DNA from 3 places in the Mesorhizobium sp. B2-5-13 genome. Region 3 is predicted to be linked to each of the others. Evidence: predicted binding sites of a transcription regulator. Region 3 holds the regulator's gene; each other region holds the start of a gene.
What was found. Region 3 encodes LexA, which represses DNA repair genes until DNA is damaged. Its sites were predicted from a motif close to TGTTCNNNNTGTGTTCNG; they were not measured.
Positions count from the first base shown of each region.

Region 1: dinB (DNA polymerase IV) is a predicted target of LexA. The motif match lies at 1,367-1,384, and genes of this name have one in related genera.
Region 2: FJ434_RS08930 (PA0069 family radical SAM protein) is a predicted target of LexA. The motif match lies at 1,793-1,810, and genes of this name have one in related genera.

Region 1 is NZ_VFUI01000024.1:7,726-10,999, forward strand. Features, by position in the region: gene dinB (DNA polymerase IV) at 87-1,334, opposite strand; gene FJ434_RS25765 (helix-turn-helix domain-containing protein) at 1,449-1,865, opposite strand; gene FJ434_RS25770 (NmrA family NAD(P)-binding protein) at 1,976-2,854, shown strand; gene FJ434_RS25775 (dihydrofolate reductase family protein) at 2,892-3,274, shown strand, end outside.
Region 2 is NZ_VFUI01000004.1:89,299-92,572, forward strand. Features, by position in the region: gene FJ434_RS08915 (4-(cytidine 5'-diphospho)-2-C-methyl-D-erythritol kinase) at 1-618, shown strand, start outside; gene moaB (molybdenum cofactor biosynthesis protein B) at 620-1,174, shown strand; gene FJ434_RS08925 (glycosyltransferase) at 1,206-1,733, opposite strand; gene FJ434_RS08930 (PA0069 family radical SAM protein) at 1,885-3,039, shown strand; gene FJ434_RS08935 (ribonuclease HII) at 3,193-3,274, shown strand, end outside.
Region 3 is NZ_VFUI01000001.1:134,870-138,143, forward strand. Features, by position in the region: gene FJ434_RS00720 (GntR family transcriptional regulator) at 1-752, shown strand, start outside; gene lexA (transcriptional repressor LexA) at 1,160-1,903, shown strand; gene FJ434_RS00730 (ComEC/Rec2 family competence protein) at 1,897-3,274, opposite strand, start outside.

The DNA.
Region 1 (3,274 bases), on a different contig from region 3:
GCGCGAATTGCTGTCGGCCGTGACCGCCGCCGCGCCAGTTGGTTCCGGACCCGGAAGGTAGCGGCGAGGGGCTGAGGCTCCTTCGCTCACAGTTCCTTTTCAGCCAACTCCCTGAATTCGTCGGGCACCGAGCGAGCCGCTTCCAGTGCCACCGTGCCGTAGCCGACCGCCTGTTTGCCGAAGCGCTCGCGGATCTTGTCGATGGCGCGGTCGGCGCCGAAGCGCGCCAGGCCTTTTTGGCTGCCCGGGCGGCGCTTCTCGTCGGCGAGGCCGAGCGGCAGGTCGAGCTGCAGTTCGGCGCTTTCCTCCAGGTGCGAGACCGAGATCGCCAGCAGCGAGATCGTTTTCTCCCGGGGATGCTCGGCGAGCACGCCGCGCACCAAATCCCCTGCGATCTCGGCCAGCATGGCGGTCGCCGAGATCGGCTGTTCCAGAGTGATCGAGCGCGTGACGGCGCTGAGATCGGCAAAGCGCACGCGCACCGTCACCGTGCGGCCGGGGCGGTTCTTGGCGCGCAGCCGGCTGGCGACGCGGTCGGCCAGATGCAGCAGTGTCGGCACGATCACCCGCGCCACGGCCGGCTTTTGCCCGAGCGCCGATTGCGCGCCGGCCGAGCGCGCCCGGCGCTTCGTCTCCAGCTTGCGCGGATCCCGGTTCCAGGAGAGAGCCGCGAGCTTTTCGCCGGCGGCGGGGCCAAGCAGCCGGGTCAGTGCGCCGCTGTGGGTCCTGGCCAACTCGCCGATCGTCTCGACGCCGATCTCGGCCAGCCGCGCCCTGGTCGCCGGTCCGACACCCCACATCAGGCCGACCGGCAAATCATGCAGGAAGGCAAGTTCGGTGCCGGGATCGACCACCACCAGCCCGTCGGGCTTGGCAACCTGCGAGGCGATCTTGGCCAGATGCTTGGTGCGCGCCACGCCGATCGAGATCGGCAGGCCGAGTTCGGCGCGCACCCGGCGGCGGATCACGGTCGCGATCTCCCTGGGAGAGCCGAACAGGTGTGTGCAGCCGGCGACATCGGCGAAGGCCTCGTCGATGGAGATGCGCTCGACGACTGGCGTGAAATCGTCGAGCACCTTGATCGCCGCGTCGCCCAGCCGCTGGTAGTGGCTGAAATTGCCGCCGACGAAGATCAATTGCGGGCAAAGCTCGCGCGCCTTGCGCCCCGGCATGCCGCCGCGCACCCCAAAAGCGCGCGCTTCGTAAGAGGCGGCGAGCACAACACCATCACCGACCGCGATCGGCTTGCCACGCAATGTCGGGTCGAGCAACTGCTCGACCGAGGCATAGAAGGCGTCGAGATCGGCATGCAGGATGGTGGCCGTCGTTTCCATCCTGTTCCGCTCATCCGCGATTGCTGATAGACTGAAACAAATAGAGAACAAATGCAGATCGTTGTCAATGCGGGGCCGTAGGATGCGTCCTTCTTCTACAGGGAGGAGAAAGGCCTAGACAATATGCTCCGCCCGCAGCGCTGCCTTCATCCGTTCCAGCGCCGGCTCGCCCCCGGCCGCCAGTTCTTCTGCGATGCGGGCAAGTTGACCGTCGGCCTTGCGGTGCCTGCTGCCCCACGCGCCAAGCGTGGCCAGCACCGGCAAGAGGTCGATGCCGGCCTCGGTCAGCCGGTAGATCGCCTTCAGCCCGTGGCTGGGATCGTCGCTGCGGGTGAGAATGCCTTCGTCCTGCAGCGTCTGCAGCCGCTCGGCCAACGTGCGCGAGGAGATGCCTTCATCGGATTGCAGGAACTCGCGAAAATGCCTTTTGCCGGCGAAGACCAGGTCGCGGATGATGAGCAGCGTCCAGCGGTCGCCGAGCAGTTCCAGCGACAGGCTGATCGGGCAGCCGGATCGTTCACGCGTCGACATGTCTATGGTTCCGTTTTTATATCACTTTACTATTGACATCGTTCTTTCCGTCAGTCAAATGCTTCCAAAAGTAAATCGTTAGGTCGCAACTTGGCCAGCAGGAGGACGTCATGAGCCAGGCCGTCGGGAAAATCAGCACACCAAGAACCGTCGTGGTCGTCGGAGCCACCAACGAGGTTGGCAAGGCAGTCGCCCAGGTCCTGACCGGGCGGGGGCATATTGTGCGCGGCGTGGCGCGCGGCCTGGGTGTCGCGCTTGACGATAGCGACGCGCTCGCCTCCGCCTTTTCCGGTGCCGACAGCGCCTATGTAATGATTCCGTTCGACGTCACGGCGCCGGATCTTCATCGCTTCGAAGATGAAGTCGGCGCGCGGCTGGCGGCGGCGATCGCGAAGTCAGGCGTGCGCCGCGTCGTGCTGCTCAGCGGCCTCAACGCCCATCTCAGGATGGGAACTTCGCTCGGCGCCGTCTTGATGGAGGAACGGCTGGCGGCGCTCGGCCTCGACGAACTGGTGTTTTTGCGCGCCTCGTTCTTCATGGAGAATTTCGCCAAGGGCATGGGCTTTGTCCAGCAGGCCGCTTCGGGCATCTTCATGACGCCGTTTCGGGGCGATCTGCCGATCCCTTTGATTGCCGCCAGCGATGTCGGCCAGCGCGTCGCCGCCCTGCTGGACGCCACGCGTTTTCCAAGCGAGCGGATCATCGAATTGCATGGCGGCGGCTATTATACGTTCGAGCAGGCCACCGCGATCCTGGGCAGCGCGATGGGGAGGCAGGTCACTTACAAGGCGGCTCCATTCACCGAGGCGCGCGCCGGGATGATCGCCAACGGCCTGTCACCGAGCTTTGCCGATGCGCTCGGCGAAACTGCGGCGAGTTTCAACAAGGGCGAACGATGGGCGCTTGAAGCACCGTCAATCCGCAACGCCACGCCGACCACTTTCGAGAGTTGGGCACAAGCCTTTGCCCGTTCGCAAAGCGCGGCGTGATCCTTCCTGCCTGGAATCCGGAAACGAGGAGAACCCGATGAAAAAGCTGATCCTTCAGATGCAGATGTCGGTCGACGGTTTCGTCGGCGGCGATGCCGACCATCCCTGGCAACTCTGGGGATGGGGCGACGACAATGGCTGGGACGCCGAGCTGAAACAGGATTTCAACGCCGTGTTCGCCGGCATCGACACCATCCTTTTCAGCCGCAAGATGGCCGAGGAGGGTTATCTCACCCATTGGGGCAATGCGGCGAGGAAATATCCGGCCGATCCGTTCTATGCCTTCGCCCGGCGCATCGTCGACGCGCGCAAAGTGGTGCCGAGCGACAGGCTCGGAGCCTCGCGTTGGGAGCGCACGACAGTGGTGAGCGGCGACCTGCCGCGAGAGGTCAACGCGCTGAAGGCGGGCGACGGCGGCGA
Region 2 (3,274 bases), on a different contig from region 3:
CCGCCCGTGATCATCAGGCTCGAAAAGAACCTTCCAGTCGCGTCCGGCGTGGGCGGAGGGTCGAGCGACGCGGCGGCCGTGCTGCGCGGGCTGGCCGACAGCTGGGGGCTGGACATCGATAGCACCGAGCTGGCGCGGATCGGTCTCTCGCTTGGCGCCGATGTGCCGATGTGCCTGGCGGCAAAGCCGCTGGTGGCGCGCGGCATCGGTGAGGAGCTGTCGATGGTGCCGGATTTTTCGGCGCTGGGTCTGGTGCTGGTCAATCCGGGCACGCCGGTCTCGACGGCGGAAATCTTCGCAGCACTGTCCCGGCGCGACAATGAGCCACTGCCGCCGCTGCCGCGCAGCATCGAGTTTCACAGCCTGCGCAACTGGCTGGAGATCACCCGCAACGATCTCGAACCTGCGGCCCTTGCGATGCGGCCCGCCATAGGCAGGGCGCTTTCATGGCTTGATAAGGCCGGATCGGGTTTTTCACGAATGTCCGGATCTGGCGCGACATGCTTCGGCCTGTTCGAGACCGGCAATGTCGCCAAGCGCGCGGCGGCCGAGATCCGCAGCCGCCAGCCCGACTGGTTCGTCGCCGCAACACGCAGCATTGCATCGGAGGCTGAGTGAGATGGCCAGGATTGACGAGAGCCGTGCCTTCATTCCGGTGCGCATCGCGGTGCTGACGGTTTCCGACACACGCAGCCTCGCCAACGACAAATCCGGCCAGACGCTGGCCGATCGCATCACCGAGGCCGGCCACATCCTGGCCGGCCGGGATATCGTCACCGACGACCGCGAAAAAATCCGTGACACCGTTCTGGCGTGGTCGCGGGACAAGGCCATCGACGTCGTGATCACCACCGGTGGAACCGGTTTCACCGGCCGCGATGTGACACCCGAGGCGCTGGAGCCGATTTTCGAAAAGCGCATGGATGGCTTTTCGGAAGTTTTCCACCGCATCTCCTACGACAAGATCGGCACCTCGACGATCCAGAGCCGGGCGACCGGCGGCGTCGTCAACGCCACTTTCGTCTTCGTGCTGCCGGGCTCGCCCGGCGCCTGCAAGGATGCCTGGGACGGCATCCTCAAGGCACAGCTCGACTACCGGCACATGCCCTGCAACTTCGTCGAGATCATGCCGCGCCTGGACGAACATCTGCGGCGCGGCAAATCGGCCCCTTAAAAAGCAACGCCACGCAGAGCAGCTGCAAAAATCAACTGGGAGAGCGCTGCGCCTGCCTCGGTGGCGCCACCCAGATCTCGGCGTCGAGCTTCTTAGTCGCCAGACCGCGCGCCAACGCCTCGGCGCTGCCGGCAGTCTTGGCCAGAGATGCCGCCTGCCGCTTGCTGATCACCAGTCCGTCGGCGAGAGCACGGTTTGCGGAAAAGACCCTAGCCAGGAACGGCGTACGGCTGCCCCGCGCCCGCGCGAACCGGGCGGCCATGGTCTGCCTGGCCGTATGGGCGACGACCGCGTCGATCCAGCCCTCTACCAGCCTCGCACCCGGTTCGAGAAACAGCAGCCAGTCACCCTTGGCCTGGCGGATGCCGGCGGCGATGCCGCCGCTCCCCACATAGTGGCAGCCGGCATGCTCGGCGACACGATGCGTGTGGTCGGTCGAGCCGGTGTCGCAGACGACGACCTCTCGCACCACGCCCTCGACCGCGCCGCCAATCAGCGTCGCCAGCGTGCGGGCGAGACCCTCCTCGTCATTATGCGTTTCGATGAGAACACTGAGCATCGTGAGCCGAATAGCGGAAACCACTGACCGACGCCAGTTTTTGCATCGCGCCATAGAAAAGTTCTTGATTTGTTCTCATCAATAAAATAGGAATAATTTCATGAGCAGAGCGATTCGACACAACATGGACAGTCCCTGGGAGCGGGCGAAGATGGAACCGATCATGCGCGCCGATATTGCGGCCTTCGGAGCAGGACGAGCCGAGATGGCCAACGCGATGATCGAGCAGAGTGGCATGCGGGTCCGTCCGGACCGCAACCGTGGCCGATCGGCGGGCATCAATCCGTCTGGCCGGTTCGAATCTGTCAGCCGGCATGTCTTCGACGATGGGTGGAGTTCGCTGGAGGAGTTGCCCCCGTTCAAGACCGAGGTGCAGGTGGAGAAGCCGCGCACCATCATCACCCGCAACGAATCGCCCGACATCTCCTTCGACCGATCGATCAATCCCTATCGCGGTTGCGAGCACGGTTGCGTCTATTGCTTCGCGCGGCCGACGCACTCGTTCATGGGCCTGTCGCCGGGCCTGGATTTCGAATCCAAGCTGTTCGCCAAGCCGGATGCGGCACGCCTGCTCGACAAGGAGTTGTCGAAGGATGGCTACCAGCCGCGCACCATCGCCATCGGCACCAACACCGATCCCTACCAGCCGATCGAGAAGCAGTACCGGATCATGCGCGAAATCCTCGAAGTGCTGGAGGCACGCGGTCATCCGGTCGGCATCGTCACCAAGTCAGCCCTGGTGGTGCGCGACATCGACATTCTGTCGCGCATGGCCGAGCGCGGGCTCGCCAAGGTGGCGCTGTCGGTGACGACGCTTGACCGCATGCTGGCCAGGACGATGGAACCCCGCGCATCGACCTCGACCAAGCGGTTGGAAGCGATCAGGCAGCTTTCGGATGCCGGTATCCCGGCTTCGGTGATGGTGGCGCCGATCATTCCGGGCCTGACCGACCAGGAGATGGAACGCATCCTCGACTCGGCACACCATGCCGGTGCGCGCGAGGCCGGCTATGTGGTGCTGCGCCTGCCGCTGGAGGTCAGCCCGATTTTCAAGGACTGGCTGCTGCGCCACTATCCCGACCGCTATCGCCACGTCATGTCGCTGATCCGTTCGATGCGCGACGGCAAGGACTACGATTCGGAGTGGGGCAAGCGCATGAAGGGCGCCGGACCTTATGCCTGGCAGATCGGTCGGCGCTTCGAGATCACCGCCAAGCGGCTCGGCCTCAATGCCGAACGGCGCACGCTGCGGACCGACCAGTTCGTCGCGGCCGGTAAGGACCAGGAGCAGTTGATGCTGCTCTGAAGCCGAAAAACACCGCGGCTGTTCATTACCGCCGTGGCAAAAAAATCCCGTCCGGCCTGCCCCGGCCTGCAGACGGTGCCCTCCCGGTCCGGCGCCCCACCCGACCCGGACGGACTTGCGGAGAATCAGAGCCGATGCGAACCTCGCCGCAACATGGCTCGCGCGCGTTCTGATTCTCCGCTTCTCTTCGAAATCGTCGAGAAACCCGATTTCTCCTTCGAGACGAAGGCGATGG
Region 3 (3,274 bases):
CAAAAACGGAAGCCGCCTATCAGCTGTTGCGGCGCGACATCCTGACCACGCGCCTCATGCCGGGCGCCCCGCTCAAACTGAGTGCCCTGCGCGGCACCTATGGCGTCGGCTGGACGCCGTTGCGCGAAGCCTTGTCGCGGCTAGAGGCCGAACGCCTTGTCACCGCCATCAGCAATCGTGGTTTTACGGTCGCTCCGGTATCGCGGGCCGAACTGGAGGACCTGGCACGCGCCAGGATGGTGGTCGAGATACCCCTGTTCCTCGAATCGATGGAAAAAGGCGGCAAGGAGTGGGAGGATGCCGTTGTCACCGCCCACTACCGGCTCTCCCGTTGCAAGACCGCGGTCGACGATCCTTCGGATGCGGCCGTCGATAAATGGGACGAGAACCACGAAGCTTTCCATGCGGCGCTGCTGAGCGCGGCGACTTCCAATTGGCTCATGCGATTCCGCTCGACCATCGCCGATCAGCTGCGACGGCATCATCGTTTTCTCGGCCTGGCGCCGACATTGCGGGCCGCGGCTGGCCTGAAGGACGGTTATGAAGAGGCAATGGAGGCATTGTGCGAAGCGATTGCGATCGAACACCATACAGCGATCATGGAAGCTGCACTCGATCGTGACGTCGAGCGGGCCAAGGCGCTGATGACGGCGCATATCGGCTATACCCTGCACGTCTATGTCCATAGCGAAGACAGCGGCGCGACCAAATACGCCGCCCGCGCCGGCAGCTTGCAAGCGGGTTCCGGGTGACTTCAATGCTTGCGCGACGCCTATTGGCATGCGCTGGCCGGAGTGGGCCAAACGCCTGGGTCCATCGCCGCCCCTAAGCTACCAATCGTTGGCGTTTTGGTTTCGTTTCGTTCCGCGAATAATGGATCCATAAATTGTACAATCCACCCGCGAAGAGCCCTCCGAAAGACTGATGCCAAGGCCCATCAGTGGATAGGCCACAGGCCATTAACCAAAACGATTTCAATGCCGGCCGATCGTGGAAAGGATCGGCCTCAGTCCGCTGTCGCGGCAAAAAACTTCAGACGCGTTAACAAATTCATTAAACTTTAAACGGTTGCGGAACACAACTGGAACGGATAGTGTTTGTTCTGGGTTTGTTTTTTCGATTCTGGTCAGACCTTTCGTTCAATGCCTTGGGGGCCGCCATGCTGACACGCAAGCAACATGAACTGCTGATGTTCATCCACGAACGGCTCAAGGAAAGCGGGATACCGCCCTCCTTCGACGAAATGAAGGAAGCGCTCGATCTTGCCTCCAAATCGGGCATCCATCGCCTGATCACGGCGCTGGAGGAACGCGGCTTTATTCGCCGGCTACCCAATCGGGCGCGCGCGCTGGAAGTGCTGCGGCTGCCGGACTCGATCGCGCCGGGCCTCAATGCGGCAAAGAAGTTCTCGCCAAGCGTCATCCAGGGCAGCCTTGGCCAAGGCAGTCTCGGCCGCCAGATCAGGCCGGCGACGGCGCCTTCCCGCCTGGCCGCGGCCGGCAACGACGATGATGCAGTTTCAGCCGTGTCCATCCCGGTCATGGGTCGTATCGCCGCCGGTGTGCCGATCGATGCCATCCAGCATCAGACGCATTCGATTTCGGTGCCGCCGGACATGATCATGGGCGGCGAGCACTATGCGCTGGAAGTCAAGGGCGACTCGATGATCGAGGCCGGTATCTTCGACGGCGACACGGTCATCATCCGCAATGCCGATACAGCAAGTCCGGGCGAAATCATCGTGGCGCTGGTCGACGAGGAGGAAGCAACGCTGAAGCGGTTCCGCCGCAAGGGCGCCTCGATCGCGCTCGAAGCCGCCAATCCAGCCTACGAAACACGCATCTTCGGACCGGATCGGGTCAAGGTGCAGGGCAAGCTCGTCGGGCTGATCAGGCGCTACTGAACTGGCTTGCCATCGGGCTTGTCGGCCTTTTTATAGGGGGCCAGCCCCCTCGCCTCGCGTGAGAATTTTCGCTGCTCGTGCCAGGGCCGGTATGGTCCGACGACGGCGAATTCGATCTCAGCCGGCGTCGTGGCCGATTGGGGATCGAAGAAAACGGCGGCACTCCCCTTGCGGGCGAGCTGGCGTTTGGTGACGACGAGAACCAGCGGATTATGACAGGCGTCATAGGCGGTCGCGTCATTGACGACGATCAGGTCGGCGAAGGCGCAGGCCTTCCAGGTGTTCTTGCGATCCTCGACATAGGCGATGATCGCGCCGGAAGGGTGCCTGGCAAGGCACAGGCCTTCGCGGCAATAGAACGGCGATCCCAGCGGCAGGTCGGTGGGAGTGGCAAGATCGAATTGCCCGTCCGTCTCCTCGAACATTTCCGGTAGGACGATTGTTTCGGAGATCAGAGCGCGTTTCCAATTGTCGGCTGCGAATTCGTTCGGACGTTCCCGGTTGACGGCCAGTTCGCCATTGCCGATCGACAGAGCCACCAGCCGCGCATCTTCCGAGATCAGCACATCGGGCGCGCGCGTGTGCGACACAGTCAACAGACCGGCAAGCGCGAATGGCACCGCCGTGAGCCGGAGCCACGTCGTCGCCATCGTCGCGATGACCAACGCGACGGTGACCAGCAGCACGGATTGCTGCGAAATCAGCCCGACTCCATCGACCGGAGAGCGCTCCGATATCCACGCCGATATGGCGATCATCGCTGTCAGGCCCTTGCCCATGAGGTAGAGAGCCGGCCAATCCAACCCGAACGGCATCAGCAACGCGCTGGCGACGGCCAGGAACATCACGATCGACACGATCGGCATGACGGCCAGATTGGCGAACAGGCTGAGCGGCGACACCCGCTGGAAATGCCAGATGGCAAACAGTGCCGTCGCGCTGCCGGCGATGATGGACGTCATGGCCAATCCACCTGTCGCCAAGAGGAATTTTCGCGTCAGAAACCCGGGTAGGGATCGCTTTGGCGGCGGAGGCCTCGTCTTTCCCGCATGGTGGTCGGCCCAGCCGGCATAGGCGCCAACCAAGGCTGCGGTTGCCGCGAACGACATCTGGAAACTCGGGCCGACGACCTCGTGCGGCGAAACCAGGATAACGGCGATCGCCGAGATCGCCAGATTGCGCATGGTCAGCGCCGCGCGATCGAACAAGACGGCGATCAGCATCACCGCCAGCATGATGAAGCTGCGTTCGGCCGCGACGACGACGCCCGAAATGACGAGATAGGCGGCGATCGAAAACAGTGCGGCGGCGGCGGCGTATTTCTTCACCGGCCGGCGCGCGGAAAACCCTGGAAACAGTGCGAAGGCGCCG